Terriglobus roseus: one gene and its partner. The protein of the gene in region 1 binds, or shares a complex with, the protein of each later gene. Links are inferred from orthologs where the notes say so. Each region holds a gene or a part of one and is shown on either strand. Other genes may lie near its edges.

The links.
Region 2: the proteins of secA (region 1) and secY are in contact, whole or in part, in a crystal structure (PDB 3DIN), measured with the Thermotoga maritima proteins. The link is inferred for Terriglobus roseus from one-to-one orthologs. Residues at the interface, in WP_004082002.1 of Thermotoga maritima: Glu261, Ala262, Arg263, Lys300, Ala301, Arg302, Thr303, Ile304, Ile305, Leu323, Tyr324, Asp325, Pro326, Val329, Ser330, Tyr333, Ile336, Lys340, Phe345, Val349, Glu363, Phe364, Tyr374, Ser375, Gly376, Gly377, Glu393, Ile395, Thr482, Ser483; in WP_004081795.1 of Thermotoga maritima: Glu108, Gly109, Glu110, Glu111, Ala236, Glu237, Arg238, Arg239, Ile240, Thr241, Ile242, Gln243, Tyr244, Ala245, Arg246, Arg247, Val248, Thr249, Gly250, Arg251, Arg252, Val253, Tyr254, Gly256, Ala257, Ser258, Thr259, Tyr260, Leu261, Pro262.

Annotation. Positions count from the first base shown.
Region 1 is NZ_LT629690.1:2,491,459-2,502,878, reverse strand. Bases 45-3,467 are described here. They hold secA (preprotein translocase subunit SecA), read left to right. Parts: upstream 45-384; coding sequence 385-3,267; downstream 3,268-3,467. Other genes in these bases: BLT38_RS10525 (hypothetical protein), read right to left, coding at 3,352-3,467; BLT38_RS10535 (hypothetical protein), read left to right, coding at 45-288. Also shown: more of BLT38_RS10535, read left to right, coding at 1-44; more of BLT38_RS10525, read right to left, coding at 3,468-4,056; BLT38_RS20510 (hypothetical protein), read left to right, coding at 4,191-4,367; BLT38_RS10520 (hypothetical protein), read right to left, coding at 4,658-5,497; BLT38_RS10515 (anti-sigma factor family protein), read right to left, coding at 5,577-5,837; BLT38_RS10510 (RNA polymerase sigma factor), read right to left, coding at 5,890-6,519; BLT38_RS10500 (NAD(P)H-dependent flavin oxidoreductase), read left to right, coding at 6,985-8,067; gnd (phosphogluconate dehydrogenase (NAD(+)-dependent, decarboxylating)), read left to right, coding at 8,232-9,248; BLT38_RS10490 (APC family permease), read left to right, coding at 9,350-10,891; BLT38_RS10485 (amino acid permease), read left to right, coding at 10,922-11,420. UniProt on the Escherichia coli protein: Required for protein export, interacts with the SecYEG preprotein conducting channel.
Region 2 is NZ_LT629690.1:227,638-243,594, reverse strand. Bases 569-3,397 are described here. They hold secY (preprotein translocase subunit SecY), read right to left. Parts: upstream 2,768-3,397; coding sequence 1,370-2,767; downstream 569-1,369. Other genes in these bases: rplO (50S ribosomal protein L15), read right to left, coding at 2,929-3,397; BLT38_RS01230 (adenylate kinase family protein), read right to left, coding at 611-1,363; map (type I methionyl aminopeptidase), read right to left, coding at 569-601. Also shown: more of map, read right to left, coding at 1-568; more of rplO, read right to left, coding at 3,398-3,408; rpmD (50S ribosomal protein L30), read right to left, coding at 3,634-3,822; rpsE (30S ribosomal protein S5), read right to left, coding at 3,876-4,382; rplR (50S ribosomal protein L18), read right to left, coding at 4,409-4,774; rplF (50S ribosomal protein L6), read right to left, coding at 4,931-5,470; rpsH (30S ribosomal protein S8), read right to left, coding at 5,691-6,089; BLT38_RS01190 (type Z 30S ribosomal protein S14), read right to left, coding at 6,266-6,451; rplE (50S ribosomal protein L5), read right to left, coding at 6,478-7,017; rplX (50S ribosomal protein L24), read right to left, coding at 7,215-7,541; BLT38_RS01175 (hypothetical protein), read right to left, coding at 7,688-8,017; BLT38_RS01170 (TIGR03435 family protein), read left to right, coding at 8,128-9,030; BLT38_RS01165 (BLUF domain-containing protein), read right to left, coding at 9,050-9,469; rplN (50S ribosomal protein L14), read right to left, coding at 9,565-9,936; rpsQ (30S ribosomal protein S17), read right to left, coding at 10,123-10,440; rpmC (50S ribosomal protein L29), read right to left, coding at 10,443-10,697; and 9 more genes. UniProt on the Escherichia coli protein: The central subunit of the protein translocation channel SecYEG. Consists of two halves formed by TMs 1-5 and 6-10.

The DNA of each region.
Region 1 (11,420 bases):
CGCGCCGTTCATTTCGCGTGTCTGTTGCTGCTGCTTTCGAGCCTGGCAGTGTCTGACGCGCGTGCCAGCAGCGTGGAACCGGCACGGACTCCCGGTGGCGTCTTTGTTCGCAATCTGCTGCTTCAGGCAGCAATTGAAGAATCTGAGCCTGTCACGACCGGTCCGGCTAGCGAAGAACCCCAAAGCTTTACGGCTGCTACGTCATGTGAGCATGGCGTTGTTCGCCCGGTAAATGATGCCGCGGTTCAAACAGCGCACGTGCACGCTGTGACTGGAAACAGCCTGTAGCGCGCCGTAGATGAGAGTGCCGTACGTTATCGCGGTTGCTAATTGCACCGCGCCCTCTTGATCGCGCTATTTTCCGTACCAGCAAGGACGACCCCTGTGTTTAACAAGACTCTCGCCAAACTGTTTGGCACCTCCAACGAACGCGCTGTGAAGCGCATGCAGCCCATCCTCGATCAGATCAATGGCTTCGAACCCGCTCTTCAGGCGCTCACCGACGAACAGCTTCGCGCCAAAACGGTGGAGTTCCGCGAACGCATTGCCACGCGTACCGCTGACATTGTTGATCGCGATGAACGCATTGCCGAAGAGAAGGTGGTTCTGGACGAGCTTCTGCCGGAAGCCTTCGCTGTGGTTCGCGAAGCTGGCCGCCGTGTGGTGGGTATGCGTCACTTCGACGTGCAGATGATCGGCGGCACCGTTCTTCACCAGGGCAAGATCGCTGAAATGCGTACGGGTGAAGGTAAGACGCTAGTCGCCACACTGCCTTGCTACCTGAACGCGCTCGCTGGTCGCGGTGTTCACGTGGTTACCGTGAACGACTATCTGGCTAAGCGCGACGCCGAGTGGATGGGCAAGATTTACGGCTTTCTCGGCATGACCGTTGGTGTCATTGTTCATGATCTTGACGACCGCGAACGCCGTGCAGCGTATGCCGCAGACATCACCTACGGTACGAACAACGAGTTCGGCTTCGACTACCTACGCGACAACATGAAGTTCGAACTGAGCGAACTTGTTCAGCGTGGACACTACATGTCCATCGTGGACGAAGTGGACTCGATCCTGATTGACGAAGCGCGTACGCCGCTCATCATCTCTGGCCCCACAGACCAGACCACTGACAAGTACGAGCGCGTGAATGTAATCATCCCAGAGCTTGAGTTGGGTGAGTTCACGGAGACGCTGGAACAGAAGATTTACACCGGAGACTTCACGGTAGACGAGAAGGCTCGCTCCATCACTGTGACGGATGAGGGTTGGGAAAAGATCGAAGGCCTGCTCGGCATCGGTAACATTGCTGACCCCGAGAACTGGGATCTGAAGCACCACGTGGAGACTGCGATCAAGGCCCACAACCTCTACAAGCGCGACGTAGAGTACGTGGTGAAGGACGGCGAAATCATCATCGTGGACGAGTTCACGGGCCGTCTGATGCCGGGTCGCCGCTGGTCCGATGGACTACACCAGGCCGTGGAAGCGAAGGAAGGCGTCAACATCCGCAAGGAAGATCAGACGCTCGCCACTATCACCTTCCAGAACTACTTCCGTATGTACAAGAAGCTCTCCGGCATGACCGGTACGGCGGAGACGGAAGCCGCCGAATTCGACAACATCTACAAGCTCGAAATCACAGTCATCCCGACCAACCGCATCATGCAGCGCATTGAGCACCCGGACGTGGTGTATCGCACGGCGAAAGAAAAGTACTTTGCCGTGGCAGATGAGATTGATCGTCTGCACGCGAACAAGCAGCCGGTACTGGTGGGTACGACTTCGATCGAGAAGTCGGAAATCCTGAGCGAAATTCTGAAGCGCAAGGGTGTGCGCCACGTTGTTCTGAACGCGAAGTTCCACGAACGCGAAGCGGAGATCGTTGCGCAGGCCGGACGTCTGGGCATGGTGACTATCGCCACCAACATGGCGGGTCGTGGTACCGACATTCTGCTGGGCGGCAATGCCGAGTTTATGGCGCGTCAGGAGCTGGCAAAGAGCGGCGTCGCGAAGCCGCTGGCCACTGTGGAAGGTGAGATTGCACCTGTTGCAGCACCGGGCATGTACCGCTTCTACTACCAGAACGAAGAGCATGAGTGCACGCAGGCAGAGTGGGATAACGCGTTGGATCACTTCGCCACTGACTGCAAGCGTGAGCATGAGGCAGTTTTGGAGGCTGGCGGTCTCTTCATCATTGGTACGGAGCGTCACGAAAGCCGTCGTGTCGATAACCAGCTTCGTGGACGTGCGGGCCGTCAGGGCGATCCGGGTGCAGCGCGTTTCTACCTGTCACTGGAAGACGACCTGATGCGCATCTTCGCGCGTGAGTGGGTCAGCACGCTGCTGCAGCGTCTGGGTATGGAAGAGGGTGTGCCGATTGAAAGCGGCATGATCACCAACCGTATCGCCGCTGCGCAGAAGGCCGTGGAAACGCAGAACTTTGAATCGCGTAAACACGTTCTGGAATATGACGACGTGATGAACAAGCAGCGTGAGGCAGTCTACGGTCTGCGTCACAACCTGCTTGAAGGCGTAGACCAGAAGGAACTCGTCCTAGAGGACTACACGGCCACGGCGCTGTCGAACATTCTGGATGAGACGGCTCCTGCCAATGTTCATGCTGATCAGTGGAACGTCACTGAGATGAAGACGAAGCTGGTCGACATCTTCGGCACAGACTTCCCGCAGGTGGACTTCGCGGCATTGAATCGCCACGAGCTTGGTGACACTCTGTTTGAAGGCCTGAAGCAGCGCTTTGAGGTGAAGGAACAGATCCTTGGGCCGGACACTCTGCGATATCACGAGCGCGTCATCATGCTCAGCACGCTGGACGGTCTGTGGAAGGACCATCTTCTTGCGATGGACCATCTGAAGGAAGGCATCGGCCTGCGTGGTTACGCGCAGCAGGATCCGCTGGTGGCCTACAAGAAGGAATCCTTCGAGATGTTTGAAGCCATGATGCAGCGCTTCCAGGAAGACACATTGCGCAACCTGTACCGCATGCAGATCGTTGGTCCGGATGGCATTCCGATTGAGTCGCTGGAGCAGTTGGAGGCTCTGCGAAGCATGGCAGCACAGCCGGTGGCACCGCCTCCGCCGCAGCTTCCTCAGACTCCGCCGCCCATGCGCATGAGCGGTGGCAGCGAAGTGGAAGAGCAGCCTCGCCAGCCAGAACCGCCGCAGTTCCCAACCAGCCGCGGACCGCAACGGCAACAGTACGCTCCGCAGAAAGCGACCAGCGGACAGAAGCCAAAGCGCCGCCGGTAAGAAAAGAGAAACGCCGCAAGCAACAATGCTTGCGGCGTTTCTCTTTTACAGGAAGTGCCCAGAGTTATCGACAGTGTGTGAACTCTATTGCGCGGTCTTTTGGTGCTGCGCAGTGTTCCGCGGCGGAGAGTTTGCCAATCGCATCAGGTCAAGTACTGAACGGACTGAGACCGGTTTTTCATTTGCCGGGACAAGATGTTTGTAGACGCCCTGAATCTGGTGCTGAGTCATGCTGAGCGTGACTTGCAGATCGTCATAGACCGAAAGTATGTGGCTGTCTGGGCCGTATCTCTGCAGCAGACGCCATGCCTGATATGCAGCATCTTTCCCAATGCCTTCCTTTTCTGCCTCGTCACGGAACTGTTCCAAAGGAGATTTACGACGCTTCGCTTTGCGTTGTTCGGCTGACGCTTCACCGCTGGCAACCAAAGTATTTGGTCGACGTCTGGTCCGCCGCAACCCGATCATGCCAGCGAGAATCCAGAGGACTGTGCCCAGCAGAAGGATGAGCGGAAGCAAGGGAAGCCAGGGCAGCAGCGATTTGACGAACGCGGGCATGCTCTCCGAGTTCACAATCAGGCGATCCACTTCATTTTCAATGCTGCCGACCGTAAAGGAATACGCCACCAGAACACCCGAAAGCACGGCGAGAGCGACGCCCGCAGAAATCTTCCGCTTGTGCGCCACGCGGCGGCTGGTGTTTTTTGCGACACGGCTTATCGGAGCCGAGGCGGCTGATGAGTCATCGTTACGTGCTGCTACAGGCAGGCGGCTCGCGGTATCTTGCATTCGCACTTCAGGCGACGGCTTAAGGAAAGTTGAAGCGGAGAGCTCTTTGGAAACACGGGGAGATGCGGTTTCATGTGTTTCGGACACCGCGCGATTGCGAGCTTCAGGTACCGCCGGAACACTGACAGAGGGACGTGATCCAGACAAGCCTGAAGGGCGTGAAGGCCGAGATCGCGAGATGCCAGACGGGCGCGCGTATCCGGGCTTCGGATCGTCGTTTGATGGACGATTCCGACGACTTTCCGACGCTGGAACAGGCGCAGCTTTCGCCAACGACTGCTCTTGCGACCCACGGTCTGCCATGGACGTGAGTTGCACAATCTCCGTGTGGGACGGAACGTCTTGCGTCGGCGCAGGCGGAGAAGGCGCTACAGCGCGCACTTCTGGTTGAGGCGGGCGGAGGGCTTCGATCTCTTCGGTGAAATAAGAGATATTCGGAGCAAGAGAACTATTATCCGTCGCTCTTTTGACGGGATAAGGTGCCGCTTTGGGCTGTCGGGGGAGCCTGCGCGGCAGGGAAGAGCTTGCTTGGGTCGTGTCCATGGGCGCAGAGTGTGGGAGCCTCTATGAACGTATCAGACCCCGGATTATCACGCAGTGGTTACTGGGATGTTGTGAAATCCTTGTCGCTGTCTTTCGCGGCGGCTTGCGCGCGCCGAATGGCTGAAATGCGTACAACAGGACGCTTCACAGAATCCATGAGCGACTGCCGCTTTGCCGACTGCACCGCGTTCAGCAGATCCATCACGGTGAGAATGCTTGGCTGCGTGCCGGGCGATTCCTTGCGATCTGTATTGCGGAGAAGGTTGCCGTATGTGTCCTGCACCTGCTCCGGAGTCATGTTCAAATCCTCAACGAGACGATCATCCAATCGAGCTCGCATGCTACTGGCGTAATAGGGAAGAAGGAGCTGGTAAGCCTGTGTTGAGATCCTTGGGCGAATCCCCCTGGCTTCTGTGATCTGACGGAACTTCTCCAGAGTGATGACTTCGCGTCCTGCAAGCTTGCGGGTCTTCTTAGCACCACGAATGCTTCGATAGAGAAACCGTAGGATGCCAAACACCATCAAGGCTGCCACGATCAGTCCGATGGCAGGGTAGACAACTTCCATGATTTTGACGACGGCACTGTTTTCGCTTTGCGCGGAGCTATTCAACGTGGAAAAGAAATTATCCGCAGCGGTGGCAAAGCCTGCCACGTTGTAGACATAGCCCAGAAACAAAACGGCAACCACAACGATAAGAAGTGCGCCAAAAGCGGAGTTCCCGGATTTGTGGTCTTCGCGGCGACGCCGAATCTGCGGATCGGTGCTGCGCCGCCTGGGCGAGCTATCCATTGCGCGCCGACCAGAGCGATTTGCATGAGACGTATCTGTGGAACGGCGTTCGCCGGTTGGCGAAACGCGACGATCGCGGGCGCTGGGAGGATCAGGCAGAGACATGAACAACCCTCTCGGGAGGGAAAGCGTAGTGCAACACGCAAACCCTACGTGAAGGGTGCCTCAAAGTAAAGAAAAAAGGCTATCGCTGTCCTTCAGCGGAGATGGACTTTCGTCCTGTACAAGCGGCCAGAATTCGCTGCACTGTGCGTTCGCGCACGTCTTCCGTCAGGTCATAGACCTCGTGATTCCGATAGACGCGGATTGTCTGTCGAGTGGTGTCCACAAGAACTTCGCAGTGGTGGCACTCGCAGAGATGAGACTGAATTTCCGACAACAACTCAGGTTCAACCTGTCCGTCGAAGTAATCCGTCATTTGAGCCAGAAATTCCGTGCAGGTCATCGGACGCCTCCGCGGGTCTGTGTGTGCGTATCGAATTGACCAAAGAGCAGCTTCACGGTCTGACGCTCCCATCCTTGCGCTTCAGGTATCGGCTCAAACGCTCACGCAGTTGAAGCCTTGCCCGTAGCAGTCTCGACTTAACCGCCGGGACACTCAATCCGAGCGCCTCTGCCGTTTCTTCCGTCGACAAGTTTTCGATGTCGCGGAGGGTGAAAACGGTGCGGAAACCTGGCGACAAACCTGAAATCGTCTTCTGCAGGATGTCTCCAAGCTCGGAAGAACTGTACTGCTGCTCAGGATCAGGTGTCCAATCGGCGAAATCACGGGGGATGGACCCCTCTTCCGTCTGCACTTCCTGGTCCATGGAGACGGTACGGCTGGTTTTGCGTTTCCGCAGCCGCATCAGGCTCTCATTCACGGCGATACGCGTCAGCCAAGTGGAGAACTTGCTGTTGCCCTGGAACTGGTCCAGCTTGCCGTAAGCCTTCATGAAGACGTCCTGAGTAATATCCTCAGCGTCTTCGCGGTTTTGCGTGATGTGCTGCGCTACGCGGAATATCTGGCGGTCATACTGCCGTACCAGCTTTTCAAACGCGGCGTCGTCACCGTTGCGCGCGGCTTCAACCAGCGCAACGTCGGGGTGAATCTCTTCTGTTCCGGTCTGTTCGGCTACCGTTGGCATGCGTCCCAGTCAGTGTACTTGGCGCCATTCGTCCCATCAACCAAACCTTTTGCAAACACGCGGATTTTCAGGCTGGGTAAGGCCATGAGAAGGCACGATTTCCACGAAGCAGATGTGGTTGGGGTTCATTGCCACTAACCCGCGCAACGAATATACTGGGTAAGTCGGAGAGTTGGCAGAGCCCGGTTGAATGCACCTGACTCGAAATCAGACATAGGAGCAATCCTATCGGGGGTTCGAATCCCTCACTCTCCGCCATTTCCTTCCTAATTGCTTTAGATTCAGCGGCCACTCAAGCTGTTACTTACTGTGTGACATTTTCGAGGGCTGGACTTTCCTGTCCGCATTAATCTGCTTTTCGCCACGGTTTTGCAGTCAGTCACTGAGCCTTTGGTCGCTCAGCCAACGTGAATCCGTATAGCGTCGACGGGAGTCGTATCTAGGTCAGACCTTTTCAGAGGACCTATGTCAAAGACATGGAATCAGACCCGCGTTGCCGAGAAGCTTGGCATCGTATATCCACTGATCCAGGGACCGCTTGGCGGTTTTCCATCGCAACGCCTGACGGCCGCAGTGTCCAACTTCGGGGGACTCGGCTCTTTCGGAGCCCATGGTCTTGAACCGTCCGTGATCGACGAGCGAATTGCGGAGATTCGTTCTTTGACCTCGAAGCCGTTCGCCATGAATCTATGGGGCTCAATGGAAGATCAAGGAGCTCATACTTCGGATGATGCCGCCTTCCAAAGAGCGCTGTCGCATCTGTCCCCACATATCAAGAAGGTTGGCGGAACAACGCCAAGTTACTCCCCATACAAAGCGATCCGGTTTGAAGATCAGGCACGTGCTCTGTTCGATGCAGACGTGCCCGTGTTTTCGTTCATCTACGGTATCCCTCCCAAAGAGATTCTCGATGAGGCGCGCAGGAAAGGCGTGATCACTATAGGAACGGCGACCACGCCTGACGAAGCATCCGCATTGGAACAAGCTGGCATTGATTTGGTTGTTGCGTCAGGCTTCGAAGCAGGCGGGCATCGAGGATCATTCCTGCGCTCATCCGAGGACTCTCTTACCGGGACGATCTCCCTGGTTCCGCAAACAGTGGATCAAATAAGTATTCCCGTCATCGCAGCGGGAGGCATTGCTGACGGACGTGGCATCGCAGCCGCCTTCGCGCTCGGTGCTGAAGGGGTTCAGATGGGAACAGTTTTCTTAGGTTGTGAGGAATCTGGTGCGCATCCGGTTCACCGGGAAGCGATTCTCAGTGGCAAAGCCAAGCACACCTCGCTGACCCGTGGCTTTACGGGAAGGCTCGCTCGTGGCATCCACAATGAGCTTCTGGAGACACTCAATCGACCCAACGTGGAGATTCTGCCTTACCCGTTGCAGAGAGGACTCATGCGGAGTCTGGCACTTCCTGCTCAAGAAGCCGGAGATGCTGAACTGCTTGCTCTCTGGGCTGGTCAAAGTGCGAATCTTACTCAATGCACCAGCGTAGAAAAGCTGCTGACGGAACTTGTTGAGAGTGTGGAAGACAAGATCGACCGCTAGTGATTGGGAGCGCAAATCCTCTCATAAGTGAGATGACTCGTCCGGTAATCAGCGACGACGCATTCGATCTGTGCGAAGAATTTCACAACTTGCACGCATCATCTTGGTCCGCCTCGCCTTCTAATGGGCGAAAGTCATTTCCTAAAAAGATAAGGTGGCGTCCTATGCAGATCGGAATGATCGGACTCGGCAGGATGGGAAGCAACATGGTGCGGCGGCTCATAAACGCAGGCCACGAATGCGTTGTCTACGCACGCACCCCTGCTACCGTTGCGAAGGTTGCAGCGTACGGCGCCACGGGCGTGGCTTCCATTGAAGAACTTGTCGAACGTCTCACTCCGCCGCGTGCGCTGTGGCTGATGGTGCCGGCGGGAGCAGTCGATGAAACTGTTGCGCAGATCCTTCCCCACTTCAGCGCCAACGACATCCTGATCGATGGTGGGAACTCGTATTACGTTGACGACATCCGTCGTGCGAAAGAAGTTGCTGAATCCGGTGTGAAGTGGATCGATGTTGGAACGAGCGGAGGTGTCTTCGGCCTCGAACGTGGGTATTGCCTGATGATCGGTGGCGACGAGGCATCCGTGAAAACACTGGATCCCATCTTCAAATCCCTCGCTCCGGGACGTGGCAGCGTAGATCGCACGCCGGGTCGAGAAAGGCTCCCCGCCAGCACCGCGGAAGATGGCTACCTGCACTGCGGACCTTCGGGTGCGGGCCACTTCGTCAAGATGGTTCATAACGGGATCGAATACGGGATCATGGGCGCGTATGCCGAAGGCCTGAACATCCTGAAGCACGCAAACGCAGGCAAAACGGTCGATTCAACCGACGCTGAAACCACTCCGATGCGAAACCCCGAGCTGTATCAATACGACTTTGCATTGCCGGAGATTGCAGAGGTCTGGCGTCGTGGCAGTGTCGTCTCATCATGGCTCTTGGATCTGACGGCTACCGCGCTGGCCGCATCGCCGGAACTTACGGAGTTTGGCGGAAGGGTCTCAGATTCCGGTGAGGGGCGTTGGACGTCTATCGCTGCTATTGACGAGGGTGTTCCTGCAGACATCCTTACCACGGCCCTCTACGCCCGGTTCACCTCCCGCGAAGGCAGCGTCTTCGCTGATAAGTTGCTATCCGCCATGCGGTTTCAGTTTGGCGGCCATGAAGAGAAGAAAGCGTAGCCGGAAAACTGGCCAGATGCGTGTGTCCATGTGGGACGGGACCGGTCTGGGGACGTTTGGGTGGCGGATGATGACCCGCTCTGTTACAACAGAGCAACACCGTGTCCAATATTGTCTCCTCACCTGAACCGACCCAGACGACAGAGTTCGTCAAGGGCCTCGGATTGTTCTCTGCGACTGCCATCGTGATGGGTTCGATGGTAGGCAGTGGCATTTTCATTGTTCCCGCTGAGATGGCGCGGGGAGTGCAATCCCCCGCGTTATTGATCGCGGCGTGGCTGGTAACGGCTGCGATGACCCTGATCGGTGCGCTGAGCTACGGCGAACTGGCTGCCATGATGCCGAAGGCGGGCGGTCAGTATGTGTATCTGCGCGAAGGCCTGGGGCCCATGTGGGGCTTTCTGTACGGCTGGACGCTGTTCCTGGTAATTCAGTGCGGCACCATTGCCGCAGTGGCCGTGGCTTTCGGCAAGTTTTTAGGTGTGTTCGTGCCAAGCGTCTCGGCAAGCCACTGGATCTGGCATATCGCGCATGTTCCGGCATGGCCCGTGGGGCCGATGGTGCTGGGCAACATGGAGGTGGGGCTCTCAACCGCAAACTTTGCCGCCATCATCATTCTGACCTTGCTGACTCTCCTGAACAGCTTCGGTGTGAAGCTCGGCGCACTCATTCAGAACATCTTCACCAGTGCCAAGATTTTCGCGTTGTTGCTGGTGGTTGGGCTTGGCCTGATGGCGAAGAATGCCACGGCGATTGCTGCGAACTTTGCCAATGGAAGCTTCTGGGCCGGGGCAGGTGTCCACACACTGCACCCAGTGCAGGTGGGAGTCGGCGGCCCGACAGCGATGGTTGGGTTTCTGACCGTGATTGCTGTGGTGCAGGTCGGCTCGCTGTTCTCATCCGACGCATGGAATAACGTCACCTTTACCGCAGGCGAGATAACGAATCCGAAGCGGAATCTGCCGTTGAGTCTGGCGATTGGCACGGGTGTGGTTCTGTTGCTGTATATCGCAGTGAACTTCATCTACCTGGCGGTGCTTCCGCTCCACGGTATGGCTGACGGCGGAACAATTCTGCAACGGGGCATCCAGTTTGCCAGCGAAGATCGTGTGGCCACGGCGGTGATGGAGCAGGCATTTGCCGGGTATGGCGCGCGGATCATGGCGTTGGCGGTCATGATCAGCACCTTTGGCTGCGCAAACGGCATGCTGTTGAGCGGCGCTCGTGTTTATTACACGATGAGCCAGGACGGTCTGTTTTTTAAGGCGGCTGGAAAGCTTTCACCCAAGTCAAAAGCTCCGGTGGTAAGCCTTTGGGTCCAATGGGCGTGGACCTGTCTGCTCTGTCTGTCGGGGTCGTACGGGCAACTGCTGGATTATGTGATCTTTGCAGTGCTGGTGTTTTACATCCTGACGATTGTGGCGCTGTTCCGGTTACGCAAAACGCGTCCCGACGCGGAGCGCCCGTACCGAGCCATTGGATATCCCGTGTTGCCGGGGTTGTACATCGTAATGGCAAGCTTCATCTGTGTTGTACTCTTGCGATATAAGCCGCAATACACCTGGCCGGGGCTGATCCTGGTGCTGCTGGGACTCCCGGTGTATTTCCTTTGGCGGGGACGCTCTGCGTCTGCTGCCGCGTAGTTTGATTTTGTTCTAGAGGTAACCCGACTGATGGCGAATCTTTTTGCCCGTAAAACCATGGATGTCCTGCTCGCGGAGGCACGCGAAGAGGGCGCCCACACACTGCAACGGTCGCTTGGACCGTTTGCTTTGACTTCGCTGGGTGTTGGCGCGGTCATCGGCGCGGGCATCTTTGTGCTTGCGGGCATCGGCGCGCACAATGCGGGACCGGCCTTGATCCTGTCCTATGTACTGAGCGGCCTGGGCTGTGTGTTTGCGGGTCTCTGCTATGCGGAGTTCGCTGCAATGATTCCGCTGGCGGGTTCTGCCTACACCTATGCGTATGCAACGCTGGGCGAGATTTTCGCGTGGATCATCGGCTGGGACCTGACGCTGGAATATGCGATGGGTGCCTCGACGGTGTCAGGTGGATGGTCGAATCACTTCATCGAATTCCTGAACATCTTCGGCATCAAGTTTCCCTTGTGGCTGGCGTATGACCACTGGACAGGTCTGCGTACCGCGACTGACCAGGTGGCACGTGCAATGT
Region 2 (15,957 bases), 2.3 Mb from region 1 along the record:
CAAGCACCATGCCTGCCTTGAGCTTTGTTCCCTTGCCGCGCTTTCCGTAGTTCGGAACCTGCGGGTCTTCGTGCATGTTCTTGCCAATGCCGTGGCCCACAAAATCCTTGACCACGCCGTAACCTTCGGCTTCGCAGATCTCCTGCACTACTGCGCCAATGTCACCTACCGTGCCACCAACGCGTACTTCCTGAATCGCCTGCTCGAGCGACGCCTTCGTCACATCCAGCAGCTTGCGTGTTTCCGGGCTGATCTTACCCACGGGATACGTTCCCGCTGCGTCCGAGTAATAGCCTTCCAGAATCACGCCGCAGTCCACCGACACAATGTCGCCTTCCTGCAGAACCTTCTTCTCCGAGGGGATCCCGTGGATCACCTCGTTGTTCACTGAGGTGCACAGGCAGCAGGGATAATCGTTGTATCCCTTAAACGCCGGCTTACCGCCCAGTTCACGAATCTTCGCCTCGGCAACGCGCTCCAGGTCCATGGTGGTAGCACCCGGCTTCACAGCCGCTTCCACTGCAATGTGGACCTGACGCAGGATGCGTCCGCTTGCACGCATCTTCTCGATTTCCTGCGGTGTTTTGATCGCGATCGCCATCGGTACTGCTTACATGCCCTCGCGCCGCAGACGCTTCAGCGCCGCGACGATTGTTTCCGTTACCACTTCCACCGGCTGCTCGCCGTCCACAACCTCAAACCGGCCCTGGGCGCGATAATGCTCGATCACCGGCGCAGTCAGATCCGCAAACTGCCGCATCCGCTCCGCAAAGACTTCTTCGGTGTCGTCCGGGCGCTGCACAAGCGGCTGACCATCCACATCATCAACCCCCTCAACGAGCGGAGGATTGGTGTAGATGTTGTAAATCCGCTTGGAGACCGGACCTGTGCGCCGACCAGTGATACGACGCAACAACTCATCATACCGAACTTCGATACTTACTGCAATCACTGGAAGTTTGCCGGCGGGCGACACTTCCCAGCCTTCGACTGGAAAGCCATCTCCTGCAAGTTGCTCATCCAGCCATTCTGCCTGCCCCAATGTCCGGGGATAGCCGTCCAGAATGTATCCACGAGCGGCATCTGGCTGGCTTAAACGCAATGCCACCATGCGGTTAACAAGCTCATCGGGAACGAAAATGCCCTGCGCAACGAGATCCTGGAACTCGAGGCCAACCGGGGTTCCCAGCTTGATGTTCTCGCGGATGATGTCGCCGGTGGAAATCTGCGGGATGCCCCACAGGTCCATCAGAATCTGCGCCTGCGTTCCCTTACCGACTCCAGGTGCGCCCAGAAGAAGCACCGGCCCAGGGATGAAGCCATCCACTGGAGCCGGTGTTTGATTCAGTTCATGTTCTGCCACGTCTTCTTACCAGCTCCGCCGGCCACGTGAACGGCCGCTCTTTGGCGTGAAGCCTTCGTAGTGACGCATGATCAATTGCGACTCGACCTGCTGCACGGTGTCCATGGCCACGCCCACTACGATCAGCAGCGAGGTGCCGCCGAAGTAGAAGTTCACGCCCAGGCCATTGGTGATCCAGTTCGGCAGACGATCAAAGAACGGTCCCACCAGCCAGAGATGGTTCAGGTGCACACCAGAGATCATCATCTGCGGAATGAGCTGAATGATGATCAGGTAGATAGCACCAACCAGCGTGATGCGGGTCAGGATGTCGTTGATGAAGTCGCTCGTACGACGACCGGGACGGATGCCAGGGATGAACCCGCCATACTTGCGCAGGTTGTCAGCAATGTCATCCGGACGGAAGACGATTGAGATGTAGAAGTACGCGAAGAAGATGATCGCGGCGGCGCTGAGAATCTGGTACCAGGGCTCGCCCGGCTTCAGACCATCTGCAATCACGCGGAAGAACGTGTGGTTCTGTACGAACTGCGTGTTCGCGAAGAGCAGCGGTGCCGACAGGATCGACGAAGCGAAGATCACCGGCATAACGCCACCGGAGTTCACCTTCAGCGGCAGGTGCGTCGACTGACCGCCCATCATCTTGCGGCCCACAATACGCTTTGCATATTGCACCGGGATGCGGCGTTCCGACTTCTCAACGAACACGATGAAGTACACGACACCGATCATGGCGACGATCAGGATGGCGATTGCCAGCGGCGTGAATCCGCCCCATGCTGAATCGCGAGCCTTCTCGTAGAGATCGTTGATGCCGTTCGGCAAGCCAGCCACGATACCCGTGAAGATCAGCAGCGACATACCGTTGCCGATACCGCGCTCCGTAATCTGCTCACCCAGCCACATGATGAAGGCAGTGCCGGTCGTGAGCGTCAACACGCAGAGCGCGATGAACGACTTCGAACCCATTGTCACCATCGGCGCGCCGGTCGTGGACTTGGTCAGCATCATGGCAATCGCGAACGACTGCACGATGGCCAGCAGCACTGTTACGTAGCGGGTCCACTGTGTGATCTTGCGGCGACCCACTTCGCCTTCCTTCTGCAGCTTGGCCAGCGGCTCATAGATCACCGTCAGCAGCTGGAAGATGATCGACGCCGTGATGTACGGCATGATGCCCAGCGCGAAGATGGTGAGGCGGCGAAGCGAACCACCGGTGAACAGATCCACAAGACCAAGCGACGAACCCGCGTTCTGCGCGAAGTATTGCGCAAGCAGGTCAGCGTTGATACCGGGGGTGGGGATGTGTCCGCCAAGGCGGTAAACGGCAAGCAGGCCCAGCGTAAACAGCACGCGGGTGCGCAGCTCAGGAATTCGGAAGATGTTGGCCAGCTTGTCAAACATCGGCGGGGCTTATCCAGTCAGGCCTTACGGCCCGTTCTACTTAAACTTTCGGAGTTATCCGATACAGGCAAAGGCCGAGCCATCACGGCTCGACCCTTCCCTTGAAATCCGTGTGTCTTCATTCTACGCGCAGATATCGCGGCGCGCAGCGAAGACGCCACTTACGCTGCTGCTTCTTCTGCAGCCGGCGCGCCGAGCAGAACCAGCTTGCCGCCAGCTGCTTCGATCTTCGCCTGTGCAGCCTTGGAAGCCTTGTGCGCGTACACGGTTACAGCTGTGTTGATCTCGCCGTTTGCCAGGACCTTCACCAGGGCCTTCTTCTTGCGAACCAGACCGTTCTCCAGCATTGCTTCGACGGTCAGCTCGGTGACGTTCTTGGTTGCAGCAAAGAGCTGGATCGTGTCGAGAGCCAGAACCTGGTACTCCTGACGGAAGATGTTGGTGAAGCCACGCTTCGGCAGGCGGCGGTGCAGCGGCATCTGGCCGCCTTCAAAACCACGCATCGAGCGCGAACCCGAACGCGAGCGCTGGCCCTTGTGACCGCGCGTCGACGTCTTGCCCATGCCCGAACCCATACCACGGCCCACGCGCTTCTTGTTGCTGTTCGCGCCCTTCGGCGCATTCAAATTCGAAAGATTCAGTGCCATTGTGCTTTCCTCGCTCACGCCAGACCGTTCGGTCCGACTCGCATTTGCCGCGATGCTTTCTGCGGCCGCTGACACAAGTTTTATGTCAGTCTTGTTATCGCCTGATCAATGCCAGGCTAAGTTGATGGTGGCTTGCCTCATAGGCTGAAGCAAACCACCCATGTCATTCCCGCCAGCCCACGCACATCGCAAAGCGATGCCGAGGACCGGACGAAGTACTTACTCGACGATGCGAACCAGGTGCGGGATTGCCGCAACCATGCCGCGAACCGAGGGCGTGTCCTCGCGTTCAACGATCTGATTCAGACGCGTGAAGCCCAGGCCCTTAACCACCAGCTTGTGCTTGACCGGCGTCGCGATCTTCGAGCGGTAGTACTGGATCTTGATCTTGCCCGTGTTTTCTGCCATTACCTTATCCTCATGTGGAACGGAAATCCGTTCCGCCAAATGTCGTTGCAGCCTTAGAGTTCCTGAACATCCTTGCCGCGCAGAGCTGCAACAGCAGCCTTGTCACGCAGCTGGATGAGCGCGTCAAACGTGGCCTTGATCACGTTGTGCGGGTTCGCTGTTCCCAGCGACTTGGTCAGAACGTTCTGCACACCGGCAGACGTCATCACCGCACGAACCGCGCCACCTGCGATCACACCGGTACCTTCAGGAGCCGGCTTCAGCAGCACGTGACCCGAGCCATAACGGCCCAGCACCTGGTGCGGAATCGAGGTCTCGGTCAGGTTCACCTTGTGCAGGTTCTTCTTGGCCGCTTCAATGCCCTTGCGGATCGCCTGGGGAACTTCCTTGGCCTTACCGCTGCCGTAGCCCACAATGCCCTGATCCGGATCGCCGATCACAACCAGTGCTGCGAACGACATATTCTTACCGCCCTTAACGACCTTGGTCACGCGGTTGATCGCGACGACCTGGTCCTTCAGGTTCAGCTTATTTGCATCAATCTTCTTGCGAATTGCCATCTATATCCTCTTTCGCTAAACCTGAGTTAGAACTCGAGACCGGCTTCACGCGCGGCATCGGCCAGGGCCTTGACGCGGCCGTGATACAGGTAACCACCACGGTCAAACACAACCTTGGTCACGCCTGCTTCCTTTGCACGCTCTGCAACCAGTTTGCCCACTTCCTGGGCTGCAGCGATGTTGCCGCCGCTCTTCTTCTCTTCACCCTTCTTAACGACGGTGGAGGCGGAAGCCAGCGTGGTGTGCGTGGAGTCGTCGATGACCTGTGCGTAGATGTGGTTGAGCGAACGGAAGATGTTCAGGCGAGGACGCTCGGTGGTGCCGGCGATCTTCGCACGAACGCGCTTGTGAACGCGCTTCCGGATGACATTGCGCTGAGGTGCAGTGATCATTTTTTCTTTCCTTCCCTATCGGCGCAAATGCCCTGCATCTGCGTTCGGTATGGTGAGCGATGGCATCTCGTCCATCGCCTCGGGTTGATGTTGCGGTTGTAGTTCTTAGTCTTAGTAGGTAGCCGGAACTCAAACTACCTACTAAGACTTGAAAACTTACTTGGAGCCGGTCTTGCCGACCTTCTTCTTCAGCTTCTCGTCCGAGTAACGTACGCCCTTGTTCTTGTATGGATCAGGCTTACGCAGCGAACGCATATCGGCGGCCACCTGGCCAACCTTCTGGCGGTCGATTCCTTCAACCGTCAGGTGCGTCTGCTTCGGGTCGATGGTGACCGTGATGCCAGCAGGCAGCGGGAACTCGATGGGGTGCGAGTAGCCGAGCGTGAATACAACCATGCCCGCTCCCTTCATCTCAGCACGGTAACCGATGCCGACGATGTCCAGTTCCTTCTTCCAGCCGTTGGTCACGCCTTCAACAGCGTTGAACATGAGTGCGCGAGCCAGGCCGTGAATCGCCTTCTGCGAATCGTTGTCGCGAACTGCGTGCAGCACGCCGTCCTTCGCCTCAAGGCGAATGCCGGTGGGCAGCAGAGCGGTGACCTTGCCCTTGGGGCCGGTAACTTCAACGTCGTTGCCGTTCACCGTGTACTTCACGGTTGTGGGCAGAGCGATCGGCTTCAAACCAATACGTGACATTTACTTTTCCTTGCGGCTTGCGAGTCCCGGATCCTGCAGCAGTTAGCTTTATGAACTAACCACTGCAGACCGTTCCACTGCAGCCACCGCGAATTGCTTCGCGGGAATAACTTGTAACTGCGAAAACTTCAGAACTACATCCAGAGCTTTGCTCTGGCCAAGACATTGCACCGTTGCACGAATCACGTCGCGGAAGCGACGTCGAGAACGGTGCGAAGCACTACCAGACGTGAGCGAGAACTTCGCCGCCGACGTTTTCCTTGCGAGCGGTACGGCCCGTCATCACACCCTTCGGCGTGGTGAGGATCGAGATACCGAGTCCACCCTGAACGCGGCGGATGTCCTGCGAACCGAGGTACACACGCGAACCAGGCTTGGAGATACGCTTCAGATCGAGGATGGCAGAGGTGCCGTCAGCGTCGTACTTCAGGTAAACGCGCAGCGTACGCTTGCCTTCTTCTTCCACCGTCTTGTAGTTGGTGATGTAGCCCTCTTCCTTCAGAATGCGGGCAATCTCAGCCTTCAGGTTCGAGGCAGGAACATCCAGCTTCTGGTGGCGGGCATTGATGGCGTTGCGAACGCGGGTCAAAAAGTCTGCTACTGGGTCGGTCAGGTTCATAATGACTCTTCTCTCTACCCTTCGTTTGCTGCGACCAAGGATGGCGGCAGAACCTGCAAGGGATTTCGTTAACTTACTTAAGTGTTACAACCGGCTCGCCGCAAAGCGAGCCGGCCCATACTCTCCACCGCTACTCGGATCCGTCGCAGAAGCGACGTCGAGAACGGTGCGAAGCACTACCAGCTGGACTTTACGACGCCTGGGATCTCGCCCTTGAGCGCCAGACCACGGAAGCACAGACGGCAGATGCCGAACTTGCGGAGGAATGCGCGGGGGCGACCGCAGAGCTGGCAGCGGTTGTGCTGGCGGCACTTAAACTTGGGCTTCTTTGCGTCCTTGACTGCTTTTGCAGTAGTCGACATATCTATTTGCTCCGATCTCTATTGGGCTATGCGCGGAACGGCATGCCGAAGTGCTTGAGGAGGACGCGCGCGCTGTTATCGTCCGCAGCGGTCGTCACGATGGTCACGTTCATACCCTTCAGCTTCTCCACCTTCGAGTAATCGATTTCGGGGAAGATGAGCTGATCACGCAGACCGAGCGTGTAGTTGCCGCGGCCGTCGAAGCTCTTCGAGGAAACACCCTTAAAGTCGCGCACGCGGGGCAGAGCCACCGAGATCAGACGGTCGAGGAATTCGAACATCGCTTCGCCGCGCAGGGTGACCATGGCGCCGATCGACTGGCCTTCACGCACCTTGAACTGAGCGATGGACTTCTTCGCCTTGGTCAGAACCGGCTTCTGACCCGTTACGGCTGCCAGATCGCTGACCAGCGGGTCGATGATCTTGTTGTTCTGCGTCGCCTCACCGAGGCCCATGTTGATGACGATCTTCTCGATCTTCGGCACTGCCATCACGTTCGTGATGCCCAGCTCCTTCTGAACGGCCGTCTTCAACTCGTTTGTATATTTCTCACGGAGTCGTGCCACTGTCGTTACTTCGCTTTCTCCACGGTCATCGGATTGGGCTTCGACTCGCGTCACGGCCCGTATACCGTTTCGTGGGGTGTTCCTGTGTTTCTGGATTCGCTGCTCGCTTGAGAACTTCGCCGGAACGCACCTGGCAAGCCAGAGAGGTCTTCCAACGAACAGCGCAGGCACTTACGCACCTGCTATCTGAAAATCGCTTACTTCACCTTCGGATAAGCAATCGTTTCGCCGGTCGTCTTGGCAATGCGCTCACGCTTGCCGTCAACCACGCGGATGCTTACACGAGTCGCCTTGCCGTTACCATCCACCAGAGCCACATTCGAAAGGTGGATCGGAGCTTCCTGCTCCAAGATTCCGCCCTTAATGTTTGCCTGAGGATTCGGCTTGACGTGCTTCTTGATCATGCCGATGCCCTGCACCAGAACGCGGTTCTTGTCCGTAACAATCCGCAGTACTCGGCCGGTCTTACCCTTGTCCTTACCTGCCAGAACAATGACCTGATCGTTCTTCAAAACATGTGCCATTTCGTTACTCCCTATCCCGTGCCGTGGTCCCGGACACAGGCCTCTGCGAGTACCTCCGCAGGTCGAGGTGATGCAGTTGGACCAAACTTGTCTACTTTACGCGAAAACTTGCGCGAATACAAGCATAGAAGCATCGATCTTGCTAGTTATCCGGACAAATCTGCCTTATTGACAGTGCGTACGATCTCATCGCGAAGATGTTGGTCAAGGTTGTTCCATTGAGTCTGCGAGTCCACCACCAACGCCACCCCTTGTTCGGCAGCAGCTCGGTTGATTTGGCAAAACCACTGCAGATAACTCCACTCCCGCGGGAGTGGACTATACAGGCACTGTCGGGAGGCATCCCAATGGACTTCCATGCCTTCCCGGTACATCATCGGGAAAGTTTTCGTGGCTGGCTTTACCCACAACGAACCGTTTGCATCAATACCGATGGCTTCGATGCGGTCAACCGTCGTGTTTGGAATGTGTTGCACCACGTTCTTTGGCCCCCGTATTTCTAGAGTTTAGAGGCGTTGCCAGACGAGAACCAGACGTCTAAGCAGTCATACCGTCCATCCCTATGATTTCCTTTTGGAGCCGCGACATGAATCGTAAGGCCCGACGCTATGAATTAATCAGTCTCACGGTCTGCCTGCTCTTTCTCCCAATACACGCACAGAGGTCAACGACCGCACTTACCTTCGAATCCGCCTCGGTCAAGCCAGCTGCGCCCGACGCTCCAATGGAAGGCCTCGGCTTCATGATCGCCCTGGGCAGAGCACAGACGCCGCACGGCCTGCTCACGATGACTGGCGCTCTCCCGCCGCTCATCATGTTCGCCTATGGTGTCAACGACGAAGTCGAGGCCCGAGCCATGCGCGCGCGGTTGCCCGAGTGGGCGCAGCACCAGAAGTACACCATCGTTGCGCGTCCGCCGGAAGGCTCGCAGAACATGGAAGACATACGCCTGATGTTGCGCAATCTGCTGGAAGACCGTTTCGCTCTGAAGGCCCATCGGGAAAACCACACAGGGATGGTCAACCTGCTCAGCGTGGCAAAACCCGGCGTGACTGGCCCAAATCTGAAGCCTCATGAAACGACACCCGGTTGTTTAAAACCCGGCTCTCCGGTTCAAGAATCGGTACCGAGTAAACCATCCCCTGTCCTCTGCGGTTTGCAGATCAACCGCAAAGAAGGTGGCATCATGCATGTCAGCATGATCGACGTCACACTGCCGGAAGCATGCACCCTCTTCGATGGCCTGGGCGGTGTTCTCGGCGGGCGCGGCATGGATCGCATGGTGGATGCGACCGGCCTGACCGGCCATTACGACATGACACTCGACTTCCAGATCGACGAAGCGAATGCTCCGCAGACCACCAGCGATGGCGGCGGGCCCACCTTTACCGGCGCCCTGGAAAAACAACTTGGCCTGCGCCTAAAGAAAGGCACAGGCCAAATTGAAGATCTGATCGTGGACCATATCGCCCAGACCACGCCGGACTAAACCCAAGCGCCAAGCAAACCTAGACGTGCGCGTGCACAACGCTCTTCAACAGGTCCAGCACACGCTTCGCAACGCCAGCTCCATCCGTCTCGACGTCGGCAAGCTTTAAGTGTTCGTAGAGATGGCCATTGGAATCCGGTCCGGAATACGCCATAGACCAACGAGCAAAGTCCCGTTTGGCAATGTCGCCGGTCTCCAGCAGGACGTTGTGGCTGTTCCGATTGTCCTCACAGATTGTGGCGTAGATAGCTTCTACGGCGGCGCGTGGCCCCTCAAGCACCTGCGCAAACGCGAGGCCGTTGAACAGCAGGGCACCCGTGATGTTGTGCTGCTCATTGTTCCTGCGAGAGCTTATGAGGATCTTTTCAATTTCTTCGGCAATCTGCTGCTCCGAGCCTTCGATCCGGTTACGGCTGCAATAGATAAGTCGGTACTCCATCGTTCTATTCTTCCCTTAGAAAGTTGTGTGTCCAGACGACAAAGACCGCCAGCGACTGCCGGCGGTCTTTGTATGGAACCTACGCTTCGAGAGAGTTAGATAACTTCCGGAGCGAGCGAAACGATCTTCAGAAACTTCTTGTCGCGCAGTTCGCGGGCCACGGGTCCGAATACACGGGTTCCCACCGGCTCGCCTGCGTCGTTGATCACGACGGCTGCGTTCTGGTCAAAGCGGATGTAGGTGCCGTCCTTGCGGCGCGCTTCCTTGCGGGTGCGCACGATCACGGCTTTAACAACCTTGCCCTTCTTCACGGTGCCGTCGGGCGAAGCTTCCTTCACCGCTGCCGTCACCACATCGCCCAGACCAGCCTTCTTACCCAGACCACCACCGAGAGGCAGGATGACCTGCAGACGGCGTGCGCCAGAGTTATCGGCTACGTCCAGAATCGTACGCATTTGTACGGACATTGCTTCTTCTCCTGACCTTCGAGGCTTCCAGAGCCTAAGGCCGGGGGCTATCTCGCCCCAGTCAAATCCACTAAATGGTCGCGGCCGCGGAGCGGATCGCTGAACGACATCTTCAACGATCGTCGCGCTGGACGCGTCATGCCCATAGTGTCACCGAACGATGCCGGCGACGGGCAAACTCTTATCTTACTTCGAAGCCGGAGTCGCTTCGCTCAGGCTCGAGCGGCGAACGATCTCTTCGAGGTTCCAGCGCTTCAGCTTGCTGGTGGGACGGGTCTCACGGATGCGGACCTGATCGCCAACGCGGGCTGAGTTCTGCTCGTCATGCGCGTAGAACTTCTTGTTCGACTTCACGATGCGCTTGTACTTGGGGTGCGCCTTGCGCATTTCCACCGACACAACGATCGTCTTGTCCATCTTTGTCGAGGTCACCAGGCCGATCTTCTCGGTGCGGTGGCCAATCTTCTCTGCCGTAGCAGTAGTCGTAGCAGTCGTCTCAGCCATCGTTATGCCTTCTTCGCCTTACGGGTCTTCTTCGCGGGCGCAGCCGACTCCGTCGGAGCCACGGCCTGGCCAAGCTCACGCTGGCGCGCCACAGTCTTGATGCGCGCGATGTCTTTCTTCAGTTCGCGCAGCTTGTTCACGCCTGCGGCATCGCCCAGGCTCTTCTGGAAGCGAACGCGGAAGAGCTGCTCGCCCGCCTGGGCCTGCTGCTCCTTCAGTTCGCTGTCCGTAAATTCGCGGATCTTGTTCAGTTCCATTTCAATCTCTCATTCAGCGTCTGCATTCAGAGACGCTATGCAGTTACGCGGCTGCGGAAGCCTTGGGGTCAATCGCCTTGATGTTCGGACGCTGCACGAAAACGGTGCGGAGCGGAAGCTTGTTCGAAGCAAGGCGCATGGCCTCCTTCGCGATCTCAACCGGAACGCCTTCCATCTCGAAGAGCAGCTTGCCGGGGCGAACCACTGCAACCCAGTGATCCAACGCACCCTTACCAGAACCCATTCGAACTTCTGCGGGCTTCTTGGTGATCGGCTTATCCGGGAAGATCCGGAGCCAAACCTTACCGCCACGCTTGATGTAACGGGTCATTGCGATACGGCTTGCTTCGATCTGACGATCGGTGATGTAGCCGCACTCCACAACCTTCAAACCGTAGTCGCCAAATGCAAGCTCGGAACCGCGCCATGCCTTACCGCGCATCTTGCCCTTTTGCTGTTTACGGTACTTAACCTTCTTGGGCTGCAACATAACTGCACTCTTTCCCGCTGCGGCCTTGGCGTCACTTACCTAGATAAGTGGCCCAGTCTCCGCGCGCCTTCTGTTCTTGGTGTTACGCGGGGTTGATTACTCAACCCCGCAATGTTTGTCGTTCCTTAGAACGCACCCGTCGTCGTGACGTTGTCGCGGCGGCGCTTCTGCTCGTAGATATCGCCACGGTAGACCCAGGTCTTCACGCCGATGATTCCGTAGGTGGTCTTCGCTTCGGCAAAGCCGTAGTCGATGTCTGCGCGCAGCGTGTGCAGCGGCAGACGACCCTGCAGATACCACTCGGAACGTGCGATTTCGTTGCCGTTCAGACGGCCCGAAACACGAACCTTGATGCCCTTGCAGCCGAAACGCAGAGCCGAATCAACGCTCTTACGCATCGCGCGACGGAACGACACACGCTTCTCCAGCTGCAGAGCGATGTTCTCTGCGACCAGCTGCGCATCCAGCTCAGGCTTGTTGACTTCCAGAATGTCGATGAACACTTCGCGGTTCGTACGCTTCTGGATGTCTGCCTTCAGCTTGTCGATCTCAGCGCCCTTGCGGCCGATGATGATGCCCGGACGGGCGGTCTTGATGATGAGGCGCAGCTTGTTGCCTGGGCGCTCGATCTCGACGGACGAGACACCAGCAGCCTTCAGCTTTTCGCGCAGCTCAGCCTTGAGCTTCACGTCCTCAACCAGCAGCTTGTCGTAGTCACGCTCCACAAACCAGCGCGACTTCCACGGCTTGTTCACGCCGAGGCGGAAACCATACGGATGGACCTTCTGACCCATAACTTAATCCCTTCACTTCGCGTCCGGAGAACTTAGTTCCGAACTTACTCAGTACTTACTCGCCGCCTCAACTTCTCGGCGATGCCGGGCCGGCTTACAGCCCGGCCATAAATTTACGCAGTCGCAGCAGCCTTCTTGCTCGCGGCCTTCTTCGCCGGAGCCTTCTTGGCAGCAGCCTTCTTTGCCGGAGCAGCCTTCTTCTTGCCACCCTCCGCAGCCGCTACCGGAGCCTCAGCCTGCTTTGTTGCCTCAACAGACTTCTTCTCCGCCACCGTCACGATGATGTGAGCAAGGCGACGCTGATAGCGGAACGCACGACCCATGGGGGCAGGGCGGATACGCTTCATGCGTGGGCCTTCGTTTGCAACAGCCTGCTTCACGAACAGACGATCGATGTCCAGATCGAAGCCCTGTTCCTGGCTCAGGTAGTTTGCGTTCTGAACTGCGGAACGCAGCGCCTTCTCCACGATGGGAGCAATGCGCTTGCGGGTGAACATCAGGGTGTTCAGAGCATTTTCCACGCTCTGGCCCTTGATCGTGTCCAGCACCAGCTTCGCCTTTTGCGGGCTGGTCCGCTGGAACCGCGCCTCGGCGCGGAACTCACGTACTGCACTCTTCTCGGCTGTCTTCGCCATAACTCTTCCTTATCGCGCTCCGGCAGAACCGGAGGCTGACGTAACTAATCCCGACTTAACGACCCTTGGCCGTCTCAGCCTTCGCTGCGTGGCCCTTGAAGGTACGCGTTGCGGCAAACTCGCCCAGCTTGTGACCCACCATGTTCTCCGTCACGTAGACCGGAATGAACTTCTTACCGTTGTGCACGGCAATGGTGTGACCCACGAACTCCGGGAAGATGGTGGAACGACGCGACCAAGTCTTAACGACTTCCTTCTTGTTCGCGGTGTTCAGCACCTCAACCTTCGTCATCAGGTGGGCGTCGATAAATGGGCCCTTCTTTGTAGAACGTGCCATGTTTTCCTCTCGCTCCCTGAATTACTTGCTGCGGCGGTTGACGATGAACACATCGGTCCGCTTGTTGTTACGGGTCTTGTAACCACGTGTCGGCTGTCCCCACGGCGTAACAGGATGACGTCCGCCTGAGGTCTTACCTTCACCACCACCGTGCGGGTGATCCACAGGGTTCATCGACACACCACGGTTCGTCGGACGGATACCGCGCCAGCGGCTTGCACCGGCCTTACCGAGCGAGATGTTCTCATGATCCGTGTTGCCAACCTGGCCAACCGTTGCCATGCAGTCCACCAACACGCGGCGGGTTTCGCCGGAGGGCAGCTTCAGGAGAGCGTAGTCGCCTTCCTTCGCAACCAGCTGCGCGGACGAACCGGCAGAGCGGACCATCTGTGCACCCTTACCAGGACGCAGTTCCACATTGTGGACCGTCGTACCAGCAGGGATGTTGCGCAGCGGCAGAGCATTGCCAACCAGAATGTCGGCGTCGGGACCGGAGGTCACCGTCATGCCAACCTTCAGGCCAACCGGCTGAATGATGTAGCGCTTTTCGCCGTCCTTGTAGCTGATCAGAGCGATACGCGAGGAGCGGTTCGGATCGTATTCGATCGTCGCAACGGTTCCGGGTACACCGAACTTGTCGCGCTTGAAGTCGATAATACGAAGCTTCTTCTTGTGGCCACCACCGTGATGACGGATCGTCAGCTTACCGGTGGAGTTACGGCCGCCTGTGCGCTGCTTCGTTGCCAGCAGCGGCTTGTACGGCTCGTTCGTCGTGATGTCCGAGTTCACCAGCTTCGACTGGAAGCGCAGTGTCGGCGTAATCGGTCGGAATGTCTTAATCGGCATTTCCCTAACTTCCTTACCATCCGCATAGCTAGTCAGGCGCGCGGATTGGGGTTACTTCGTGTACTCAAGCCTTCAAGTTCACTTACTGCGCGAGATCCGATGACTTGCAGACTCGCTGACTTGCTGACCTGTTTCGCTCCTTAGAGCGAGTTGACATACTCCGGCATCTTCGAACCCGGAACCAGGCGAACATATGCCTTCTTCCAGTCCGGCTTGAAACCGGTGAAGCGACCGCGGCGGCGCTCCTTGCCCAGGTAGTTGGCGGTGCGAACCGCAGCAACCTTCACCTTGAACAGGCTCTCCACTGCATGCTTCACTTCATTCTTCGTCGCGCCAGCAGCAACCTCAAACACCAGAGTGCCTTCGGTCTCCTTGGCGATCATGCCCTTTTCCGTAATCAGCGGGCGGCGAATGGTGGTGTAAACAGTTGCCATTACGCAACCTCCTTCTTCGCAGCCAGCTTACGGCGCGACACATTCTTCTTCAGGACTTCCTGCAGAGCCTCAATAGCATCCTGCGAGAAGATGGCGTGCTCGTAGCGGAGCAGGTCGTAGGGGTGAACCTCCGAGCTCAGCACCAGCTCAACGCCGTCCAGGTTGCGCGAACCCAGGAACAGGTTGTCGGTCAGCTTCTGTCCGCTCTCGACCAGCAGTGCGGTCTTCTTGGCTTCCAGCTTGTCCAGAGCCTGGCGGTACAGCTTGGTCTTCGGCTCAGCAACATCCAGAGTCGAAACAACCGTCAGCTTGCCGTCCTGCAGCTTGGAAGCAAGAGCAGAGCTCAGAGCACCGAGCAGCTTCTTCTTGGGGAAGGCGTACTCATACGAGCGGGGCTGGGGTCCGTGAACCGTACCACCATGACGCCAGATAGGCGAACGCACCGAACCCACACGGGCACGACCGGTTCCCTTCTGCTTCCACAGCTTCTTGCCGGAACCCGACACGAGCTTCTTGTTCTTGGTGGCGGCGGTTCCCTGGCGGAGCGCAGCCCGGTAATGCTTTACCGACTCCCACAGCAGGGACTCATTCACTTCGACGCCGAACACTTCGTCTGCAAGCTCAAGCTCGCTGACCTTGTTCCCGCCGAGATCGACTACGTTAATCTTTGCCATCTTGCTTCCTCTGGCCCTCGTTCTATTGCGAGCGCCCTAAGTTCAATTTGTCATCCTGCTGTCGACTTACTCATTCCGACTAAGTCCGCAGACGATGCGAGTTACTGCACTTACACACTAAGCGGCAGAGCAACCAGAGATTGCTCTGCCGTCAGTTCTTACTTCTTCTTACCCGAAGCCTTCTTCGAAGCCTTCAGCGGATCAACCGTACCCGAACCGGCGAATCCACGACGCTCACGCGGCGGGTTCTTCGACTTCGAGATCAGAATCACACCATCACGGGGTCCCGGAACCGCACCCTCAACCAGGAGGAGGTTGTCCTCAAGGTCGATACCGCGGATACGCAGGTTGCGAACCGTGATCTGCGCGTCACCGTGGTGACCCGGCATGCGCTGGCCCGGGAATACGCGCGAGGGGAACGACGATGCACCGATCGAACCCTGAATCTGGAACATGTGGCCGTGCGACTTGGGGCCACCGCCGAAGCCGTGGCGACGAACCACGCCCGCGAAACCGCGGCCCTTCGACTTACCAATGATGTCAACGAAACGCTCACCGTCGAAGATGTCGACCAGAACGCGATCGCCAGCCTTCACAGCGCCTTCACCCTCGTTCTCACCGGTCGTGGACTCAATGCCCACTTCACGGATCTCACGAACCGGCGGAGCATCGCTCTTCGCCAGGTGACCAGCCAGACCCTTGGTCAGCTTGGAGGCCTTTACGAACTCCACCAGACCGATCTGTGCGGCATCGTAGCCGTCAGTCTTCTGCGTCTTCACCTGGGTGACAACGCAAGGGCCAACCTTGATCACGGTGACCGGGTGCACAACACCGGCGTCGTCAAACACCTGCGTCATGCCAATCTTCTTACCGAGCAAACCTGTTACTGCCATGTGATTCTCTCCTCATCATGCCCACGCACGCAGCGGGGCACTGCCGGTTTATTGAAATTTTGTGTTACTTGGTAACGGTCTTGATTTCCACGTCAACGCCAGCGGGCAGGTCGAGCTTCATCAGCGCGTCCACCGTCTGCTGCGTCGGTTCCAGGAT